DNA from 4 places in the Streptomyces sp. DSM 120436 genome. Region 4 is predicted to be linked to each of the others. Evidence: riboswitches for the same ligand, from Rfam matches in the RefSeq annotation. Region 4 holds a riboswitch; each other region holds the start of a gene.
The links. Region 4 has a riboswitch for cyclic di-AMP ahead of ACWH4W_RS03180 (transglycosylase family protein). Riboswitches for the same ligand answer to the same signal wherever they lie in the genome.
Positions count from the first base shown of each region.

Region 1: linked by a shared signal. The riboswitch ahead of ACWH4W_RS14560 (M23 family metallopeptidase) and the one ahead of ACWH4W_RS03180 (transglycosylase family protein) in region 4 are both predicted to bind cyclic di-AMP.
Region 2: linked by a shared signal. The riboswitch ahead of ACWH4W_RS05175 (M23 family metallopeptidase) and the one ahead of ACWH4W_RS03180 (transglycosylase family protein) in region 4 are both predicted to bind cyclic di-AMP.
Region 3: linked by a shared signal. The riboswitch ahead of ACWH4W_RS18370 (M23 family metallopeptidase) and the one ahead of ACWH4W_RS03180 (transglycosylase family protein) in region 4 are both predicted to bind cyclic di-AMP.

Region 1 is NZ_JBSKBS010000001.1:3,208,406-3,213,768, forward strand. It holds gene ACWH4W_RS14550 (M16 family metallopeptidase) at 336-1,745, shown strand; gene ACWH4W_RS14555 (M16 family metallopeptidase) at 1,742-3,130, shown strand; cyclic di-AMP (ydaO/yuaA leader) riboswitch at 3,333-3,498, shown strand; gene ACWH4W_RS14560 (M23 family metallopeptidase) at 3,511-4,284, shown strand; gene ACWH4W_RS14565 (GntR family transcriptional regulator) at 4,485-5,189, shown strand; gene ACWH4W_RS14570 (HPr family phosphocarrier protein) at 5,333-5,363, opposite strand, start outside.
Region 2 is NZ_JBSKBS010000001.1:1,139,900-1,145,262, reverse strand. It holds gene ACWH4W_RS05195 (HAMP domain-containing sensor histidine kinase) at 18-1,064, shown strand; gene ACWH4W_RS05190 (response regulator) at 1,095-1,754, shown strand; gene ACWH4W_RS05185 (dihydrofolate reductase family protein) at 1,864-2,997, shown strand; tRNA gene ACWH4W_RS05180 (tRNA-Met) at 3,061-3,134, shown strand; cyclic di-AMP (ydaO/yuaA leader) riboswitch at 3,453-3,610, shown strand; gene ACWH4W_RS05175 (M23 family metallopeptidase) at 3,623-4,642, shown strand; gene ACWH4W_RS05170 (PrsW family intramembrane metalloprotease) at 4,746-5,363, opposite strand, start outside.
Region 3 is NZ_JBSKBS010000001.1:4,138,946-4,144,308, reverse strand. It holds gene ACWH4W_RS18380 (MBL fold metallo-hydrolase) at 1-103, opposite strand, end outside; gene ACWH4W_RS18375 (SGNH/GDSL hydrolase family protein) at 226-1,011, opposite strand; gene ACWH4W_RS18370 (M23 family metallopeptidase) at 1,237-2,181, opposite strand; cyclic di-AMP (ydaO/yuaA leader) riboswitch at 2,186-2,350, opposite strand; gene ACWH4W_RS18365 (tyrosine-protein phosphatase) at 2,895-3,692, shown strand; gene ACWH4W_RS18360 (DUF6126 family protein) at 3,720-3,848, opposite strand; gene ACWH4W_RS18355 (helix-turn-helix domain-containing protein) at 3,845-4,468, opposite strand; gene ACWH4W_RS18350 (aspartate aminotransferase family protein) at 4,539-5,363, opposite strand, start outside.
Region 4 is NZ_JBSKBS010000001.1:718,477-723,839, reverse strand. It holds gene ACWH4W_RS03190 (cytochrome P450 family protein) at 143-1,432, shown strand; gene ACWH4W_RS03185 (LysM peptidoglycan-binding domain-containing protein) at 1,636-2,598, shown strand; cyclic di-AMP (ydaO/yuaA leader) riboswitch at 2,818-2,986, shown strand; gene ACWH4W_RS03180 (transglycosylase family protein) at 2,991-3,701, shown strand; gene eno (phosphopyruvate hydratase) at 3,981-5,261, shown strand; gene ACWH4W_RS03170 (FtsB family cell division protein) at 5,362-5,363, shown strand, end outside.

The DNA.
Region 1 (5,363 bases), 2.5 Mb from region 4:
CGGCTCCGCGCACCCGGAGCCGCCCTCCGCGCGGCCCCCGCGACCGGTACGGGCCCCCCGGCACGCGCCCGGCGTACACACCCTCCGTCCACCGCGCCCCCGCAGCGCACGACCGCGCACCACAGCGCGCCCGAGAGGGCGACCCCGCGCACACCCCGCGTCACGCGCCGTGGGCTTCACCCACTCCCGCACCACCCGTCCCACCAGGTTCTCGCTCTCGGCGTAGCCGCCCGGCCCGGGAACTCCGCCGACCCTCCGCACGCTTGCATACAGTGGCAGGACCGGCAGAAACGGCGGTGTCGACGACGACCGCCTCCGCGATCGAAGGGACGTACATGCCCATGGGTCACACGGCCACAGCCCAGGCAGGCTCCGGGGGCCTGACAGCGACCGAACACCGCCTGGCCAACGGCCTGCGCGTGGTGCTCTCCGAGGACCACCTGACCCCGGTCGCCGCGGTGTGCCTCTGGTACGACGTCGGCTCACGTCACGAGGTCAAGGGCCGCACCGGCCTGGCCCACCTCTTCGAGCACCTGATGTTCCAGGGGTCCGCCCAGGTGAAGGGCAACGGCCACTTCGAACTGGTGCAGGGCGCCGGCGGCTCGCTCAACGGCACGACGAGCTTCGAGCGCACCAACTACTTCGAGACCATGCCCGCCCACCAGCTGGAGCTCGCCCTCTGGCTGGAGGCCGACCGCATGGGCTCCCTGCTGACCGCCCTGGACGAGGAGTCCATGGAGAACCAGCGGGACGTGGTGAAGAACGAGCGCCGTCAGCGGTACGACAACGTCCCCTACGGCACCGCCTTCGAGAAGCTCACCGCCCTCGCCTACCCGGAGGGCCACCCCTACCACCACACTCCGATCGGGTCGATGGCGGACCTGGACGCGGCGACCCTGGAGGACGCCCGCCAGTTCTTCCGCACGTACTACGCGCCGAACAACGCGGTGCTCTCCGTGGTCGGCGACATCGACCCGGAGCAGACGCTCGCCTGGGTCGAGAAGTACTTCGGCTCCATCCCGTCGCACGACGGCAAGCCCGCCCCGCGCGACGGCTCGCTGCCCGACGTCATCGGCGAGGAGCTGCGCGAGGTCGTCGAGGAGGAGGTCCCCGCGCGGGCGCTGATGGCCGCCTACCGGCTCCCGGAGGACGGCACGCGCCTGTGCGACGCGGCTGACCTGGCGCTCACCGTCCTCGGCGGCGGCGAGTCCTCGCGGCTCTACAACCGCCTGGTGCGGCGCGACCGCACGGCCGTGGCCGCCGGGTTCGGCCTGCTGCGGCTGGCCGGGGCGCCGTCCCTGGGCTGGCTGGACGTCAAGACGTCCGGCGACGTCGAGGTGCCCGTCGTCGAGGCCGCCATCGACGAGGAGCTCGCCCGCTTCGCCGAGGAGGGCCCCACCGCCGAGGAGATGGAGCGCGCCCAGGCCCAGCTGGAGCGCGAGTGGCTCGACCGGCTCGGCACGGTCGCCGGCCGCGCCGACGAACTCTGCCGCTACGCCGTGCTGTTCGGCGACCCGCAGCTCGCCCTGACCGCCGTGAGCCGCGTCCTGGAGGTGACGGCCGAGGAGGTCCAGGAGGTCGCCAAGGCCCGCCTGCGGCCCGACAACCGCGCGGTGCTCGTCTACGAGCCCGCCGCCCCGGCGGCCGAGGACGCCGCCGACGAGACCGAGGAAGCCGCAGCCGCAGCCGCAGCCGCAGCCGCAGCCGGCGCCGGCGCCGACGACAACGAGGAGACGGCGAAGTGACCGAGCTCGCCACGATGGAGTTCCACCCCCGGCCGCAGGCGGGCGAGGCCAGGCCCTGGGCCTTCCCGGCCCCCGAGCGCGGCGCCCTCGACAACGGCCTGACCGTGCTGCGCTGCCACCGCCCCGGCCAGCAGGTCGTCGCCGTCGAGGTGGTCCTCGACGCTCCCCTGGACGCGGAGCCGGAGGGCCTCGACGGCGTCGCCACGATCATGGCGCGCGCCTTCTCCGAGGGCACCGACAAGCACACCGCCGAGGAGTTCGCCGCCGAGCTGGAGCGCTGCGGCGCCACCCTGGACGCGCACGCCGACCACCCCGGCGTCCGTCTCAGCCTCGAGGTGCCGGCCTCGCGGCTGGCCAAGGGGCTCGGTCTGGTCGCCGACGCCCTGCGCGCGCCCGCCTTCGCCGACAGCGAGATCGAGCGGCTGGTCCGCAACCGCCTCGACGAGATCCCGCACGAGCTGGCGAGTCCGTCCCGCCGCGCCGCGAAGGAGCTGGCCAAGGAGCTGTTCCCGGCGAGTGCGCGCATGTCGCGCCCGCGCCCGGGCACCGAGGAGACCGTCGCGCGCATCGACTCCGCGGCCGTGCGCGGTTTCTACGAGAAGCACGTCCGCCCGGCCACGGCGACCGTCGTGGTGGTCGGCGACCTCACCGGCGTCGACCTGGACGAGTTGCTCGCCGACACCCTGGGCGCCTGGACGGGCTCGCAGGCCCAGCCGCGGCCGGTGCCGCCGGTGGTCGCGGACGACACCGGCCGCGTGGTCGTCGTGGACCGGCCCGGCGCCGTCCAGACGCAGCTGCTGATCGGCCGTGTCGGCCCGGACCGGCACGACCGGGTGTGGCCCGCGCAGGTGCTCGGCACGTACTGCCTCGGCGGCACCCTCACCTCGCGCCTGGACCGTGTCCTGCGCGAGGAGAAGGGATACACCTACGGCGTCCGGGCGTTCGGCCAGGTGCTGCGGTCGGCCCCGGACGGCACGGGCGCGTCGATGCTGGCCATCAGCGGCTCCGTCGACACCCCCAACACCGGCCCGGCGCTGGACGACCTGTGGACCGTGCTGCGCACGCTGGCCGCCGAGGGCCTCACCGACGAGGAGCGCGACGTCGCCGTGCAGAACCTGGTGGGCGTGGCGCCGCTCAAGTACGAGACCGCCGCGGCCGTCGCGAGCACGCTGGCCGACCAGGTCGAGCAGCACCTGCCGGACCACTACCAGGCCGATCTGTACCGGCAGTTGGCCGCGACCGGCACCGTGGAGGCCACGGCAGCCGTCGTGAACGCCTTCCCGGTGGACCGTCTCGTCACCGTGCTCGTCGGTGACGCGGCGCAGATCAAGGCGCCGGTGGAGGCGCTCGGGATCGGCGAAGTCACCGTCGTGACGGCCGAGTAGGGCGGCCGCCGCACACGCGCGCGTGAAAGGCCCCGGTGACGTCGCCGTCACCGGGGCTCCCATATGCCCGAATTGGGGCGGAGGTTGCCCGTCTGCCCTGTGGGATGCGCTACAAAACCCGGGAATCGTTTGGGGATCGCGCGGTGTCCCGCTTAGCTTCGTGCGGGCTGTTCGTCGGGCAGTGCGCCGCACCCGCGGCACCGGACAGCCATCGCCGAGTCCCCGTACGGCGCGAGCCAGGGGAGCCGGGGACCCACATGAGATCCCTGGGGTGAATCGGACGCCCGCGCGTGTCGCGAGGGGGTCCGTAGGAGACCTTCCTGCTCCGAACCCGTCAGCTAACCCGGTAGGCGAGAGGGAAGGAAAGGACCAGCCTGTACATGGCGTTCACCCGCGCCACCGGGAAGCACCGTCGTCCCAGCCGCGTCCAGCGCGGCTCCGCCCGCGCCGCGGGCGTCGCGGCCCTCGCGGGCACCGGCGTCGTCGGCTCCCTCGCGGCCCCCGCGCTCGCCGCCGGACCGGCCGCGGCACAGACCGGCCTCACCCCCGTCGTCACCCTGGGCGACGTGGTCGCCGACCGTATCGACGCCCAGGCCGCCGCCCAGCACGAGGCCGCCCGCGTGGCGGCCGAGGAGGCCGCGCGCAAGGCCGCCGAGGAGGCGGCGCGCGAGCGGGCGGCCGAAGAGGCGGAGAAGGCCCGCGCCGAGCAGGAGCGCGCCGCCCGCGAGGCCGAGCGCAAGCGGCTCAACACCTTCGTCTCCCCGATCCCCGGCTCGTACGTCTCGACCGCCTACCGGAGCGGCGGCGCCATCTGGTCGTCCGGCAGTCACACCGGGATCGACTTCCACGCCGCGAGCGGCACGCCCGTCCAGTCCGTCGGCGTCGGCACCGTCGTCGAGGCCGGCTGGGGCGGGGCGTACGGCAACCAGGTCGTCATCAAGATGCACGACGGCACGTACACCCAGTACGCGCACCTGTCGTCCATCGCCGTGTCGGTGGGGCAGGAGGTCGCCGCCGGCCAGCAGATCGGTCTCTCCGGCGCCACGGGCAACGTCACCGGCGCCCACCTCCACTTCGAGGCGCGCATGTCCGCCGAGTACGGTTCCGACCTCGACCCGGTCGCCTACCTCCGGTCGCACGGCGTGAACATCTGAGGCGCACCCGTCACGCCCTCGGGCCCCGGCTCTCCGTGAGCCGGGGCTTTTGCCGTTCCGGGACCCATCCGTCCCGGCGCCTCTGTCTGAAAATCACGGAGGAATTCCGGTCCGCCGTCGGAAAACGCCGCCGATTGCAATAGAGTCACGAACGGACGTCAATCGTCGGCGTTCCACGGGAATTGAGCCGGAGGTCGGTCATGCGTATTCCCGCGCACTCGGTGTGCACGGCGATCCGGGACGACATCGTCGCCGGTGTCCACGGGCGCGGGAGCCGGCTCACCGAGGAACTGCTCGCCCGCCGCTACGGGGTCTCCCGCGTCCCCGTCCGCGAGGCCCTGCGCACGCTGGAGGCCGAGGGCTTCGTGGTCACCCGGCGGCACGCGGGCGCGTGCGTGGCGGAGCCCACCGAGCAGGAGGCCGCCGACCTGCTGGAGATGCGCCGGCTGCTGGAGCCCCTCGGCGCCTTGCGGGCGGCCCAGCGGCGTACCGACGCGCATCTGAAGGTGCTGCGCGGCCTGGTCAGGCTGGGGCAGGAACGCGCACGTCAGGGCGGCAGCGACGATCTGAGCTCATTGGGCGGCTGGTTCCACGAGACGCTCGCCCAGGCTTCCGGCAGCCCGGCGCTGACGTCGGTGCTGACCCAGCTCAGACACAAGATCGCCTGGATGTACGCGGTCGACGGGCCGGCCGACCCGGTGGCGTACTGGGCGGAGCACGGCGCGATCGTGGACGCCGTGGCCCGCGGCGACGGCGAGCGGGCGCGGACCCTCACGGGGCTGCACACCGAGCAGGCCGACGCCGGCCACCGGCTCCGGTTCGGCTCCGGCGCCGAGCGGGCCGTCCGCACGGGCCGTGTGAGGAACGCGCAACATCCCGTAAACATGCCGAGCCTGCGCCCTTAACACGGGACCCGTATAAAAAGAGGACGCGAAGGGCGGGGGCTTTTTTCGGCTGCCCGGAAATGGGAAGAGGGAAAGAAAAGGCCCGTCCGGGGTCCGGACGGGCCTTTCCGAGTCGCACGGCCGTCGCGTGCGGAGACATGAATTCAGACGGTCTCGGGGAGTTCCTCGAGGCCC
Region 2 (5,363 bases), 420 kb from region 4:
CGAGGAGGCGGAACCGGGTGCCTCTGTTCTGGCGCATCTTCCTGCTCAACGCCGTCGTGCTCATCGTCGCCACCGCCCTGCTCCTGGGACCCGTCACCGTGTCCACGCCCGTGCTGCTCACCGAGGCCGCGGTGCTCACCGTGGGGCTGGCCGCCATGCTCGTCGCCAACGCCCTGCTGCTGCGCGTCGGCCTCGCCCCGCTGCAGCGCCTGACCCGCGCGATGAACACCACCGACCTGCTCCGCCCGGGGAACCGTCCCGCGGTCGGCGGGCGCGGCGAGATCGCCGAGCTGATCACCACGTACAACACGATGCTCGACCGGCTGGAGGACGAGCGGGCCACCAGCAGTGCCCGCGCGCTGTCCGCGCAGGAGGCGGAGCGCCGCCGGGTCGCCCGTGAGCTGCATGACGAGGTCGGCCAGTCGCTGACCGCCGTGCTGCTGCAGCTCAAGCGGGTCGCCGACCACGCGCCGGCCGAGCTCGGCGACGAGCTGCGCCAGGTGCAGGAGACCACCCGTGCCTCCCTGGAGGAGATCCGGCGGATCGCCCGCCGGCTGCGCCCGGGCGTGCTGGACGAGCTGGGCCTGGCCAGTGCCCTCAAGGCGCTCGCCACCGAGTTCGGCGGTCCCGGGCTGACCGTCCAGCACTGCCTCGACCCCGACCTGCCCGAGCTGGACCGCGAGTCGGAGCTGGTGCTCTACCGGGTCGCGCAGGAGGGCCTCACCAACATCGTCCGGCACGCGGGGGCCCGCCGCGCCGAGCTGGCCCTGCGGAGCACCCCCGGCGGGGTCGAGCTGCGGGTCCGCGACGACGGCCGCGGCATCGGCGGCGCGGACGAGGGCGCCGGCATCCGCGGCATGCGGGAGCGGGCGCTGCTCGTGGGCGCCGAGCTGACCGTGGAGCCCCGGGCCGGCGGCGGTACGGAGCTGCGGCTCGCCGTGCCCGTTCCCGCGCGTTTCCCCGCGCACGTCCTCGTCCCCGTACGGCCCGTGCGGACGTCTGCCTCCGTTACCGCTCCCGCCGTCGTGCGCCGGTCCGCGCCCGCGCACGCCCCGCCCCCGTGACCGATGTCCCCCGACCGGAAACGCTGAACCATGACCGACCCGTCCCCCACCCGCATCCTCCTCGCCGACGACCACGCCCTGGTCCGCCGGGGGGTCCGACTCATCCTGGACGGCGAACCGGACCTGACCGTGGTGGCGGAGGCCGCCGACGGTGCCGAAGCCCTCGAACTGGCCCGGGAGCACCGCCCCGACCTGGCCATCCTCGACATCGCCATGCCGCGCCTGACCGGTCTGCAGGCGGCCCGTGAGCTCTCCCGCGCCCTGCCGGAGACCCGGATCCTCGTGCTGACCATGTACGACAACGAGCAGTTCTTCTTCGAGGCGCTGGCCGCCGGCGCCTCGGGCTACGTCCTGAAGTCGGTCGCCGACCGCGATCTCGTCGAGGCCTGCCACGCCACCGTGCGGGGCGAGCCCTTCCTCTACCCGGGGGCGGTCAACGCCCTCATCCACAACTACCTCGACCTCGCGCGGGAGGGCCGGACGCTGCCCGCGAAGGCCATCACCGACCGGGAGGAGCAGATCCTCAAGCTGGTCGCCGAGGGCCACACCTCCCAGCAGATCGCGGACCTGCTGGTGATCAGCCCCAAGACGGTGGAGCGGCACCGCGCCAATCTGCTCGCCAAGCTGGGCCTCAAGGACCGGCTGGAGCTCACCCGCTACGCCATCCGGGTCGGCCTGATCGAGCCCTGACCCGGTCCCGGCGGCCGGGGCACGGTCCGCTCCCCGCCGCACGGGTTGCCAGACTGGACCCGGACCGCGCAGCGGTCCCGCCGCCGCCCCGCACCCGGAGAGCCCGCCGATGCCGCACCCGTACGTCCTGCTGTCCGCCGCCGTCTCCCTCGACGGCTACCTGGACGACACCGGCCCGGAGCGGCTGCTGCTGTCGAGCCCGGCCGACTTCGACCGGGTCGACGGGGTGCGGGCCTCCGTGGACGCCGTCCTGGTCGGCGCCGGCACCCTGCGCGCCGACAACCCCCGTCTGCTGGTCAACTCGCCCGAGCGCCGCGCCGCCCGGGTCGCGGACGGCAGGCCGGAGTACCCGCTGAAGGTCATGGTGAGCGGCTCCGGCGACCTGGACCCGGCGGCGCGGTTCTGGCACACCGGCGGCGAGAAGGTCCTCTACACCACCGACGAGGGCGCCGGACGGGCCCGCGCCCTCGGTCTCGCCGCCGACGTCGTCCCGCTCGGCGACGGCCTGGACTGGCGGCGGCTGCTGGAGCACCTGCACGACGAGCGCGGGGTGCGGCGCCTGATGGTCGAGGGCGGCGGACGGATCCACACCCAGCTGATGACCCAGGGCCTCGCCGACGAGCTGCAGCTCGTCCTCGCCCCGCTGTTCGTCGGCGACCCGGACGCCCCCCGGCTGTTCGGCCCCGGCTCCTACCAGGGCGGTCGGCTGCGGCTGGTCGAGACCCGGCCCGTCGGCGACGTCGTCCTGATGCGCTACGAGCCCACCGCGCCCGGCACCGGCGCGCTGCCCTCCGCGGCCGACCGCCACTGGCTCGCCCTCGCCTGCGAGCTGGCCGCGCGGTGCCCGCCCTCCGAGACCGCGTTCAGCGTCGGCGCGGTCGTGGTCGCCGCCGACGGCACCGAGCTGGCGCGGGGGCACTCCCGCGAGGGCGGCGACCCCGTGGTGCACGCGGAGGAGGCCGCGCTCGCCAGGACCGACCCCACCGACCCGCGGCTGGCCGGCGCCACCGTCTACTCCAGCCTGGAACCGTGCGCCCGTCGCGCGTCCCGGCCGGCGCCCTGCGCGCGGCTGATCCTGGACGCCGGGGTGCGCCGGGTGGTCACGGCCTGGCGGGAGCCGGACACCTTCGTGGCGGACGCCGACGGCAGCGCGGTGCTGGCGGACGGCGGCGCCACGGTGCTGGTCCTGCCGGAGTACGAGCAGCGTGCGAAGGCGCCGAACGCGCATCTGCCGGGCGGCTGACCGGGCTGCCCGGGAAGGGGTGTGCGTCGGGCCCCGTGGATGCCGTACACTGGTGATTACCGACGCGGGGTGGAGCAGCTCGGTAGCTCGCTGGGCTCATAACCCAGAGGTCGCAGGTTCAAATCCTGTCCCCGCTACTGAAGGCCGAGGGCCGGAATCCAAAAGGGTTCCGGCCCTCGGTGTTTTCCGCATGCCGACGCCTTGGGTCGGCGCCTTTCTTCCCGCCTTTCACTCAGCGTGAGCGGAGTGCTTCGCAGCGCATAACAACTGACATACCGTCAGGTTCGGCCGGTCGTCCGACGCGCGGTCAACTCGCCCGTTTTCACCCGGTCATGACGCTTAAGTCCGCGCGGAAACCATGAACGATCAAGGGGAACGGCTTGGAATCCGGCCCCCGCGTCTATTAACGTTCGATAACGCAGCGCGGTCGTCCCAGCCGTCACAGAAGGCGGCTCCGTGCGCACGCGCCGAATCCCGCGAGGGAACCGGGGAACCACCACCATGGGGTGAATCGGGCGGATACCGCCGTGAGAACACGGCTCGTATACGCGCGTAGGAGACCTTCCTGCTCCGAACCCGTCAGCTAACCCGGTAGGCGAAGAAGGAAGGAAAGGAGCGCGCCCACGTGGCGTCCAACCCGCCTGCCCCCGAGGCCCCGTTCCACCCGAGCGACACCTTCGCCTACGGCGCCGACCGCGCCGACGAGGGTCCGTTCGAGGAGTGGAACCCCACCGCGGAGTCCGTGCGGCCCGTGCGCGGGCGGCACCGCGTCGCCAAGCAGCGCGGAGGCGGACTCGCGCGCAGCTCCACCGTCCTGGGCGTCGGCGTCATAGCCGCCGTCGGCGCCGGCGGCATGGCCAGCGCCCAGACCGGCAAGCCGCCCGTCTCCCTCACCATGCCCGACCTGCCCCACGTGGGTTCCCTCCTCTCCGACGAGGAAACCCCCAAGGGCTCGAGCACCCCCCTCAGCGACATCGGCATGACCACCGCCGACGCCGAGGAGGGCGCCGCCGGCGCCGGAGAGGCGCTGCGCGCCCGCATCATGGCCCAGGTCGAGCAGCAGCAGGGGCAGGCGCAGAGCAAGGCCCAGGCCGCCGCCCTCGCCGCCGCCGAGAAGGAGGCCGCCGAGGCCGCCGCCAAGGCGGAGAAGGAGGCCAAGGAGAAGGCCGAGGCCGCGAAGAAGGAGGCGGAGGAGGAGGCCGCGAAGAAGGCCGAGGCCGAGCGCCTCGCCGAGCTGGCCAAGCAGTACACCCTGCCGACCTCCTCGTACACCCTCACCTCGACGTTCGGTCAGGCCGGCGCCTACTGGTCCTCCGGCTACCACACGGGCCTCGACTTCGCCGCCCCCACCGGCACGCTGATCAAGGCGGTCCACACCGGCACGATCACCGCCGCTGGCTGGGACGGCTCGTACGGCTACAAGACCGTGCTCACCCTCGACGACGGCACCGAGATCTGGTACGCCCACCAGTCGTCGATCAATGTCAGCGTCGGTCAGAAGGTCACCACCGGCGACGTGATCGGCCGCGTCGGCGCGACCGGCAACGTCACCGGCGCCCACCTCCACTTCGAGGTCCACCCCGCCGGCTCCTCCGGCGGCGTCGACCCGGCCGCCTGGCTGGCCGGCAAGGGCCTCAGCGTCTGAACCACCCGGCGGCCGCGTCCCGGCCGCCGACGCCGCGAACGCCGGCAGCCCCGACGACGCCCCCCCGACGTCCGGGCTGCCGGTCCCGCATGTCCGGGGCTTCTCAGCGCCGGTAGGGGCGCTCCCCGTACGCGGGGTACGGATGGCCGTGGGGCGGCGGCTGCCCGTACGCCTGCCACGGCGCGGGGACGGGCCCGTACGCCCACGCCGCGCCGTACGGCGCCGGGGGCGCCGTGAGACGGGCCGCGTGCTCCAGCGCCGGGCGGGCCGCCGCGCGCCGGTGCCACAGCTCCAGCAGCAGTTCCCGCTCCCGGCTCACGAAATCCGGCCCCGCCTTCCCCGCGCGGCCCCGGTGCCGCAGGAACGCCAGCGAGGTCGCGTACGCCTCGTACTGGGCGACCGCGCGCGCCGCGGGCCCGCCCCCGTGCTCACGCGCGAACCTCCGGGCGAGGCGCCGGGCCCGCATCGAGCTCAGCGCGAACGGCTCCGCGGGACGCAGCCAGCCGGCGGCCACGTACGCGGGCAGCTCCGTGCGCACGGTCCGCAGCTCCCGCTGCCGCGTCCACACCACCAGCCAGGTCAGCAGCCCGAACGCGGGCACCATGAACGCCCCGTACACCGCGAGGAAGCCGAACTGGCCGAGCGTGGCGGAGCCGTTCCACAGGGCGTGCATGCCCATCGCGAGGAGCAGCCCGGCGACCGGGAAGAGCACGCGCCGCAC
Region 3 (5,363 bases), 3.4 Mb from region 4:
GGGACCTGCGGATCCGCGCCAGGCGCTCACCTGTCGGCTCCGCACCGAAGGCCGGCGGCCGCAGGGCGCTCAGCCCCGGCCCGGGGGCGGAAGAAGCGGCCACGGTACCTCCACAGGGAATCGATCGGAGATTCCATTATGTGCGGCGGCTCCGACAGCGGGTGCGGGTTGTGGAAGAGCCCGCAGGGGCGGGTCCGGGCCAGGGCTCCGGACCCGCCCCTGTCGTCATGCGACCGCCGCGATCCACGAGCGGATGTCGTCCGGGGACAGCGGCCCCTTCGCCGTGACGTGGTCGCCGGAGGACTCGCCGCGCAGACGGCGGCCGATCCACGGCACCAGGTACTCGCGGGCCCAGTGGACGTCGTCCCGGCGGATCTCCAGGGTGCCGCGCGGCGGGAGCGGCGGCCACGGCTGCTCCGGGTCGGCGGGCACCTTCAGGCCGAGGGACATGCCCGCGCGCAGCGCGACGCGGGTGTGCCCCTCGGGCGAGAGGTGCAGCCGGTCGGCGTCCCAGGCTCTGCGGTCCTGCACGCTGCGCAGCGACCACAGGTCGAGCACCGGGCAGCCGTACCGGTCGGCGACGGCCCGCACGTGCCCGTTGTACGTGGCGATCTTGCCGCGCAGGTGCTTGAGCAGCGGGACGCCACGGGTGTCGAACCCGGTGGTCACCAGGACCGTGCCGGCCGCCGCGGCGAGCCGGGCGACGGCCTTCTCGAAGCGCTCGGCGACCTCGTCCGGGTCGGTGCCCGGACGCAGGATGTCGTTGCCGCCCGCGCAGAACGAGACCAGGTCGGGGGCGAGTTCGACGGCCCGCGGGACCTGGTCGGCCACGATCTGGTCCAGCAGCTTGCCGCGCACCGCGAGATTGACGTACTGGAAGTCGCCCTCGGGCCTGCGGTCGGCGAGCAGGACGGCGAGCCGGTCGGCCCAGCCGACGAACGCCCCGTCGGGGCCGGGGTCGCCGACGCCCTCGGTGAAGCTGTCCCCCACCGCCACGTACGACCCGATCACTGTTGCCTTGTCACTCTTCGAATCGTCTGCCACAGCCGCACATGATTCACCTTCCGATGTGACCTACGCGACCGTAGGGAGGGGTTGACGGGCGGTGAGATAAGCCACTCCCGGGTTTGACCGAGCCCGGAACAGGTACGGGCCGGGCCCGGACACGCCGAAGGCCGGCCCCGTGGATCGGGGGCCGGCCTTCGGCGCGCGTGTCAGGAAGGGTGCCGCGAGGGGTCAGATGGAGACGCCCTTGGAACGGAGGTACGAGATCGGGTCCACGTCCGAGCCGTAGTCCGGGCCGGTGCGGATCTCGAAGTGCAGGTGCGGGCCGGTCACGTTGCCGGTCGCACCGGAGAGACCGACCTGCTGGCCGGCGCTCACCGTCTGGCCCGTCGAGACGGACAGCGAGGACAGGTGGGCGTACTGGGCGTAGTAGCCGTCGTTCAGCTTGATGACGACCTGGTTGCCGTACGCGCCGCCCCAGCCGGCGGAGACGACGGTGCCGGCGCCGACGGCCTTCAGGGAGGTGCCGGTCGGGATGCTGAAGTCGACACCGGTGTGGTAGCCGCTGGACCACATGCTGCCGGCCACCTTGTAGGCGGTGCCGACGCCGCCGCCGGGCACCGGCGAGCTGTAGCCGGAGGTGGTCTGGGTGGAGGCGCCGTCGGAGGCGGACTCCTCGGACGACTTCTGCGCGGGCTGCTGAGCGGGCTTCTCGGCAGGCTGCTCGGCGGGCTGCTCGGCCTTGGGAGCGGCGGACTTCGGCGCCTGCGGCGAAGTGGACTGCCGGGGCGTGCTCTTGGCGGCGGCCTTGCCGTCGACGGAGAGCTTCAGACCCGGGTGGATGAGCGACGGGTCGTCACCCACGGCCTCGCGGTTGTCCGCGTAGAGCTGCTTCCAGCCGCCGTCGACGTGCTCCGCCTCGGCGATCTTGGCGAGGTAGTCGCCGGCCTTCACGGTGTACGTGCGGGCCTCGTCGCCCTTGTCGGCCTTGGCCTGCTGGCCGGTGACGGACAGCGACTGGACCGACTTCTCGGGGGCCGACTGCGGCGTCGCGGCGTGCGCGCCGGTGGCGCCGAGGAACGGCAGGGCGAGCGCGGCGCCACCGGTTCCGGCGACGGCGATGGAGCGGGTGAAACGCTGAGCCTTGGTACGGCGGTGCTTACCCTTCGCGGGCATGACGAATTCCTCTCCGGCGCCTACGAGGTGAGCTGTCGGGTGCGGACTGGAGATGTCCGGCCGCGTTGCCGCGCGGCTTAACCCCAAGCCTGTTTCCGGGGTCCGGAACAGGCAGTGGTACCTGTGGGTCCCCCGCTCCTGCCGTACGTCGGGTCAGTGTGTGCGGGCTCCGGGCGGCGGCAGGATTAGGCGTCCGTCCGGATCGGTTGGGAACGTAAGCGACCCCGACGGGGCGAAACAAGCGCGGGTTCCCGCGAACCCGCTTTTTACGTGATCGAAAGGGGAAAAAGACGTCACCGTGCGTTGATGTCGGAAGCGGCACACGGGCGAATTCCCTTGCCAGGGAGGGGAATTACGTGGACATGGCGACAGCGCACGGTCACCGGTATGACGATGCTCACGCACCCCATCCTCAATTCCCGCTCCATCGGAGCAAGTTACCCCTAACCGGCCTAATCGGACAGAACGCCTCAATCACCCGAAGTCCGACGCCGCAGCCGACACGATGGCAGCCTCCGGTCTCCCGTGACACCAACCCGTCACACGCCTCACAAAATCGAATAAAAAGCGACGTTTCTCAGCACGTCACCAGCCGACCGGGGGCCCGCTCAGTCACCCTGTGGACAACTCATTGCCCCAGGCAGGTATGTCGTATCGTCGAGTGGTGCCCGTCGACGAGCCGCGGCGACGGCGCCGAGTGGGAGGAGCCGTCCGTGACGCAGGAGATCCCGTCGACCGAGCCCCAGCTGACCGGGGTGCGCAACTTCCGCGACGTGGGCGGGCTGCCCACGGTGGACGGCCGGCGGGTGCGGCACGGTGTGCTGTTCCGCAGCGGTCACCTCGCCCACGCCACCGCGGAGGACGCCGTCTTCCTCTCCTCGCTCGGCCTGCACACCGTGTTCGACTTCCGCAACGCGGCCGACCAGAAGCTGGAGGGGCCGGACGTGGAGCTGCCGGGCGTGCGCAACGTCAACCTGCCGCTGAGCGACCCGGCCGACGGCGCGGAGTTCTGGAAGATGGTGCGCGACGGCGACCTGGACCAGCTCCGCGCGATCCTCGCCGACGGCCAGGGCGCCGACCGGATGATCACCTCGTACCGCATGATCGTCAAGGAGCGCACCGCCGAGCACTCCCAGGTGCTGCGCGCGCTCGCCGAGGACAGCGTCCCCGCGCTGATGCACTGCGCGGCCGGCAAGGACCGCGCCGGTCTCTCCGTGGCGGTCACCCTGCTCGCCGTGGGCGTGGAGCGCGACGCGATCGTCGAGGACTACCTGAAGTCCAACGCCAAGCACCGCCGCTACAAGGTGCGCCGCAGCGGCAGCTCCCCCGACGCCTACTCCCCCGAGGTCATGGAGCTGCTCAGCCCGCTGTTCGACGCGCGCGAGGAGTATCTGGCGGCGGCCTTCGAGACCGTCGAGGAGACCTGGGGCGGCGTGGACGCCTACCTGGAGCAGGGGCTCGGTCTCACGCCGGCCCTCCGGGAGCGGCTGCGCGAGCGCCTGCTCGACTGACGCCGGCTCCCGTCGCCCGGCCGGCCGCTACTTCTTCGGCGCGATCTCGAAGAGGAAGTAGATGAAGGCCGCGAAGACGTGCCCGACCACGACGTAGACGAACAGACGGACCCACAGGGCCCGGGGGAACTTCTCCTCCATGTCCTTGCCGCTCACGGTGTCTCTCCAGGGGTCGGGCCCAGGCACAGGGCGGCCGTGGGACTCTGCAGCAGGGTGTGGACGAACAGCAGCTCGACACCGTCGGCGTCCTGCGCGGCGATGCGGTGCGGGGTGAGCGAGTCGAAGTGGGCGCTGTCGCCCGGGGACAGCCGGTGCAGGGTGTCCCCGAGGCGCAGCAGCAGCCGCCCCTTGAGGACGTACAGCCACTCCTCGCCGGGGTGGACCCGCACGATGTCGCCCTGGGAGCCGTGCGGCACATGGACCCGCAGGGCCTGCATGCCGCGTCCGGCGGCGCCGGCCTGCCAGTACGACCAGCCGCCCGCCTCCGTGGGCTCCATGTCGGCGGCGCGCACCACGGCGTCCCGGTCGGCGGCCGACTCCCCGAGCAGCTCGGAGACGGTCGTCCCGTAGATCCGCGCCAGGGAGAGCAGCATCGGCAGCGAGGGCTGGCGCTGTCCGGTCTCCAGCCGGGAGAGGTGGGCGGGCGACAGACCCGCCTGCCGGGCGGCGGCCTCCAGCGTCAGGGAGGCCCGACGGCGCAGGGCGCGCAGCTGCGGAGCGACCGCGGGCAGCGCTTCGGCGGCCTCCGCCCGCGGTTCGGTCTCGGAGGAGCTCATGCCCCCATTGAGCACCAGAACTTACCCCTGGGGCAATTTCCTTGCCTCTGAGGCAAACCGCGCCGGATTCTCACCGGTGGGCGACCGCCTGCTTCACCAGGGTCTTGCCGAAGTCCCAGATGAGCCCGCCCTCGTGGGCGTCGTCCATCACCGCGGTGAAGGCGTCCACGAACCGGTCCACGTCCCCCTCGTCGATGATCAGCGGAGGGATCAGCTTGATCACCTCCAGATGATCGCCGGAGACCTGAGTGAGGATACGGTGCCGCTGGAGCAGCGGCACCACCACCATCTGCGCGAAGAGTCCCTTGCGGGCCGCCTGCAGCATGGCCCAGCGCGAGCGCAGCCTCAGCGAGCGGGGCCGCCCGAACTCGATGCCGATCATCAGGCCCCGTCCGCGGACGTCGGCGAGCAGCTCGTAGCGGTCGGTCAGCGCGGCCAGCCGGGTCCGCAGCAGGTCCCCGACGGCGCGCACGTGCGCGACGATCTGCTCGTCCTCCATGACCGACAGCACCGCGAGGCCCGCCGCCATGGCCTGCGCGTTGGAACCGAAGCTGGCGGAGTGCACCAGCACCCGGTCCATCGACGAGAAGACCTTCTTGAAGATCCAGTCCCTGCCGAGCGTCGCGCCCACCGGCACGTACCCGCCGGACAGCGCCTTGGCCACGCACACCAGGTCCGGCTCGACGCCCTCCTCGTGCTGGTAGGCGTAGAAGTCGCCGGTGCGGCCGAGTCCGGTCTGCACCTCGTCGGCGATCAGCAGCGCCTTGTGCCGGCGCAGCAGCTCCTGCGCGGCCCGCAGACAGCCGGGCGGGGCCTCGTGCACGCCCTTGCCCTGGATCGGCTCCACGATCAGCGCGGCCACGTCGCCCCTGCGCAGCTCCCGCTCCAGCGCGCC
Region 4 (5,363 bases):
GCGACCACCCCCCACCCACCCGCCCGCACGTGCCCGCCGAGGCGAACGCCGGGAGGGGGCGCGGGGAACGGCGCGACCCCCCCCCACCCACCCGCCCGCACGTGCCCGAAGGCACGAACCCCCGGCCCGTTAGGGTCGCCCCATGCGTGACCAGTCACCCCCCACCCCCCAGGACCCCGCCCCCGACCTGTTCACCTGGGAGTTCGCAGCCGACCCCTACCCCGCCTACGCCTGGCTCCGCGAGCACGCCCCCGTGCGCAGGACCCGGCTGCCCAGCGGCGTCGAGGCCTGGCTGGTCACGCGGTACGCCGACGCCCGGCAGGCCCTCGCCGACAACCGGCTGTCCAAGAACCCCGCGCACCACGACGAGCCCGCCCACGCCAAGGGCAAGACCGGCATCCCGGGCGAGCGGCAGGCCGACCTCATGACGCACCTGCTGAACATCGACCCGCCGGACCACACCCGTCTGCGCCGCCTGGTCAGCAAGGCGTTCACCCCGCGCCGGGTCGCGGAGTTCGCGCCCCGAGTGCAGGAGCTCACCGACGGCCTCATCGACCGCTTCGCGGCGACCGGCTCCGCCGACCTGATCCACGACTTCGCCTTCCCGCTCCCCATCTACGCCATCTGCGACCTGCTCGGCGTCCCGCGCGAGGACCAGGACGACTTCCGGGACTGGGCGGGCATGATGATCCGTCACGGCGGCGGTCCGCGCGGCGGAGTGGCCCGGTCGGTGAAGAAGATGCGCGGCTACCTCGCCGAGCTGATCCACCGCAAGCGCGAGGCGCTGCCCGCCGAGCCCGTCCCCGGCGAGGACCTCATCTCGGGTCTGATCCGCGCCTCCGACCACGGGGAGCACCTCACGGAGAACGAGGCCGCCGCGATGGCGTTCATCCTTCTCTTCGCCGGTTTCGAGACCACCGTCAACCTCATCGGCAACGGCACCTACGCCCTGCTCACCCACCCCGGGCAGCGGGAGCGCCTGCAACGGGCGCTGGCCGAGGGGGACCGCGGGCTGCTGGAGACCGGGGTGGAGGAACTGCTGCGCTACGACGGGCCGGTGGAGCTGGCGACGTGGCGGTTCGCCACCGAGCCGGTGGTCATCGGCGGGCAGCGCGTCGAGGCGGGCGACCCGGTCCTCGTCGTGCTGGCCGCGGCCGACCGGGACCCGGAGCGGTTCGCCGACCCGGACACCCTGGACCTGGGCCGCCGCGACAACCAGCACCTGGGGTACGGGCACGGCATCCACTACTGCCTGGGCGCCCCCCTGGCGCGCCTGGAGGGGCAGACCGCGCTGGCCACCCTGCTGACCCGGCTGCCGGACCTCAGGCTCGCCGTGGAGCCGGCCGAACTGCGGTGGCGCGGCGGCCTCATCATGCGGGGACTCCGCACGCTTCCGGTGGAATTCTCTCCTCCGTATTCAGAACGGACCTGACGAAGGGGCTGACCTCCCTGTCCGGTTCCGACGGGTTGCGTGCGGAAACCTCAGACATGCTCGACTCTGTGATCTTCATGTGATCTGCACGGCATGAACTTGTGACAACTGATCGTCTGCCTATACGTTCACCCATCAAGTACGGCGCGCCGCAAGGTTTTGCTCACCGTGCCGGTCCTTGTCGCCGAGTGAAAGGCTTCCGCATGCTCTCCGGGAACGGCCGACACCGTCGCCCTCGCCAGGCTCCGGCTCTTCTCGTCGCGGCCGGGGTGACCGGCTCCGCCATCGCGATCCCCCTGCTCGGGGCGGGCGGCGCCAGTGCGGCGGACGGCGAGACCTGGGACCGGGTCGCGGAGTGCGAGAGCGGCGGCTCCTGGAGCCAGAACACCGGCAACGGCTACTACGGCGGCCTCCAGTTGACCCAGGACGACTGGGAGACCTACGGCGGTCTGGAGTTCGCGCCCAGCGCCGACCAGGCCAGCCGCAACCAGCAGATCACCGTCGCCGAGAGAATCCTCGCCGAGCAGGGGAGCGGCAAGTGGCGCGCCTGCGGCCTGCCCACGGGTCTGCAGCAGGACACCGCGTCCCCGAACGTCGACCCGGGCGTGGCGGACGACGCGACCCCGGACGGCTCCCGGGCCGCCGGCACCGCCACTCCGTCCGGTTCGCCCGAACCGGGCGATGCGTCCGCTTCCCCCTCTCCGTCCGCCGTGCCCGGTTCGTCCGGCGAGGAGAAGAGAGGGAAGGCGGAGGGGGTGGAGAAGGGTGACGCGAGCGCCCCGGCCTCCTCGTCCGCCTCCGCCACCCCCGAGCGTGACGAGTCGGACAAGTCGGGGCAGAGTACCGGCTCTTCGGTGGTCACCGAGTCCGAGTCCACCGGCCCGGGCCGCCACCGCGGCCCCAGCGCCCAGGAGGGCGAGCGCGCCGACGCCGCGACCCCGTCGGCCGGTCGGCACGCCTCGCGCTCCGCCGAGGCGTCGGCCGAGGCCGCCGACGGCCGCTACACCGTGCGGGCCGGGGACAGCCTGGTGTCCATCGCCGACTCCCTTGCCCTCGCCGGTGGATGGACGGCGCTCTACGTCGAGAACCAGCAGGTCATCGGTGACGACCCGAACCTGATCCTGCCAGGTCAGCGGCTTCTCGTGGACGCGGAGACCGGCGAGTAGCGGGCGTGGGGCGGCGCCCGAAGGCGCCTCCGCGCGGCGGCAGTTGACGGAGCGATTCGGGCTGAATGTCCGTAATAAGGGCTGTGAGAGATAGGTCTCAGAAGACCTGATCATCTTTGAAATTCCGTCGGGCCCGTGCTTACGGTCGTGACCGCTCGCCATCGCGGGCCCCGGCTGCCGCCACGCCGAATCCTGCCAGTGGCAGCACGGGAACAGTCGTCGCGTCATGCGCCGTAGGCAGGAGCGGGGGACCCAGGTAGGCGCCGGATCCGGACGGTTCACGTCCGGTACGGCTCGGGGTGAAGCCGCGTCCCGGGAGGGACGTGGCCGGGCAACTCAACCGGCCCGAACCCGACAGCTCACCTCGTAGGCGTCGGTGAGGGGATCCATCCATGCTGTTTTCCGGCAAGGGCAAGCACCGTCGTCCGTCCAAGGCCACTCGCGCCATCGCCATCGCCGGTGTCACCGGCGCCGCCGTCGCCGGTCCGCTGATGGCGGCCGGCAACGCCTCCGCCGCCACCGCGTCCGAGTGGGACGCCGTCGCCCAGTGCGAGTCCGGCGGCAACTGGTCCATCAACACCGGCAACGGCTACTACGGCGGCCTGCAGTTCTCCGCCTCCACCTGGGCCGGGTACGGCGGCACCCAGTACGCGGCCACCGCCGACCAGGCCACCAAGGCCCAGCAGATCGAGATCGCCGAGAAGGTCCTCGCGGGCCAGGGCAAGGGCGCCTGGCCGGTCTGCGGCACCGGCCTGTCCAACGCCGCCTACAACGGCTCCTCCGCCGAGGGCTCCTCCCAGGAGTCCGGCGCCACGGAGTCCCGCGAGAGCGAGCGGAAGGCCTCCCGCTCCGCCGAGCGCCCGGCCGCCCCGGCCGAGCAGAAGGCCGAGCAGAAGGCCGAGAAGAAGACCGTCACCACCCCGACCGGCGAGAAGGTCGAGAAGGGCGACGGCGAGTACAAGGTCGTCAAGGGCGACACCCTCAGCTCGATCGCCGCGGAGCACGACGTCAAGGGCGGCTGGGCGAAGCTGTTCGAGCTGAACGACGACATCGTCGAGGAAGCCGACCTCATCTACCCGGGCCAGCAGCTTCACCTGAAGTAAGGCCGGCCGCACGGTCCCGCCCCGTCCCCACGGGCCACCCGCCCCGGTGCGTTTCTTCCCCGTACGCACCGGGGCGGGGTCATGTCCGGACGCTCCGCGGTCACGGTTTCCGGTCACGGTTTCCCGAATCTGCTTTGTTCCGTTCGGAAACAATTTACTCTCGGTTCTGTCCATGAGGCGGGCGGCCGGATGGCCGATCGCCCGGAGCCGGTTAGGCTCGGACTCGCAGGGCCCCCGCGGCCCCGCTCAGCCGCGTCACATTCCAAGAAGGAGATGCTCGTGCCGTCCATCGACGTCGTCGTAGCCCGGGAAATCCTGGACTCCCGAGGCAACCCCACGGTCGAGGTCGAGGTCGGCCTCGACGACGGCAGCACGGGTCGTGCCGCCGTCCCGTCCGGCGCCTCCACCGGCGCCTTCGAGGCCGTCGAACTCCGTGACGGCGACGCCGGCCGTTACCTCGGCAAGGGCGTCGAGAAGGCCGTACTGGCCGTCATCGAGCAGATCGGCCCGGAGCTCGTCGGCTACGACGCCACCGAGCAGCGCCTGATCGACCAGGCGATGTTCGACCTGGACGCCACCGACAACAAGGGCTCGCTCGGCGCCAACGCCATCCTCGGCGTCTCGCTCGCCGTCGCCCACGCCGCCTCCGAGGCCAGCGACCTGCCGCTGTTCCGCTACCTGGGCGGCCCGAACGCGCACCTGCTGCCGGTGCCGATGATGAACATCCTGAACGGCGGCTCGCACGCCGACTCCAACGTGGACATCCAGGAGTTCATGATCGCTCCGATCGGTGCGGAGTCCTTCTCGGAGGCGCTGCGCTGGGGCGCCGAGGTCTACCACACCCTCAAGAAGGTGCTGAAGGCCAAGGGCCTGGCCACCGGCCTCGGCGACGAGGGCGGCTTCGCCCCGAACCTCGGCTCCAACCGCGAGGCCCTCGACCTCATCCTCGAGGCCATCCAGGAGGCCGGCTACACCCCCGGCGAGCAGATCGCCCTGGCCCTGGACGTGGCCGCCTCCGAGTTCTACAAGGACGGCGTCTACACCTTCGAGGGCAAGGAGCGCTCGGCCGCCGAGATGACCGAGTACTACGCGGAGCTCGTCGACGCGTACCCGCTCGTGTCCATCGAGGACCCGCTGTTCGAGGACGACTGGGAGGGCTGGAAGACCATCACCGCCAAGCTCGGCGACAAGGTCCAGCTCGTCGGTGACGACCTGTTCGTCACCAACCCGGAGCGCCTGGCCCGCGGCATCGAGGAGGGCGCCGCCAACGCCCTGCTGGTGAAGGTCAACCAGATCGGCTCGCTCACCGAGACCCTGGACGCCGTCGAGCTGGCCCAGCGCAACGGCTTCAAGTGCATGATGTCCCACCGCTCCGGCGAGACCGAGGACGTCACCATCGCCGACCTCGCCGTCGCCACCAACTGCGGCCAGATCAAGACCGGCGCCCCGGCCCGCTCCGAGCGCGTCGCCAAGTACAACCAGCTGCTGCGCATCGAGGAGATCCTCGACGACGCCGCGGTGTACGCCGGCCGCAGCGCGTTCCCCCGCTTCAAGGGCTGACCTCACCCCCGCAGGAAGCGTCGTACGTACGTCCCCGTACCCGGTCCCGTACCGTGTGCGGGGACGTACGCGCGTAGGAGACCGAACGAGAGGCGGGAACAT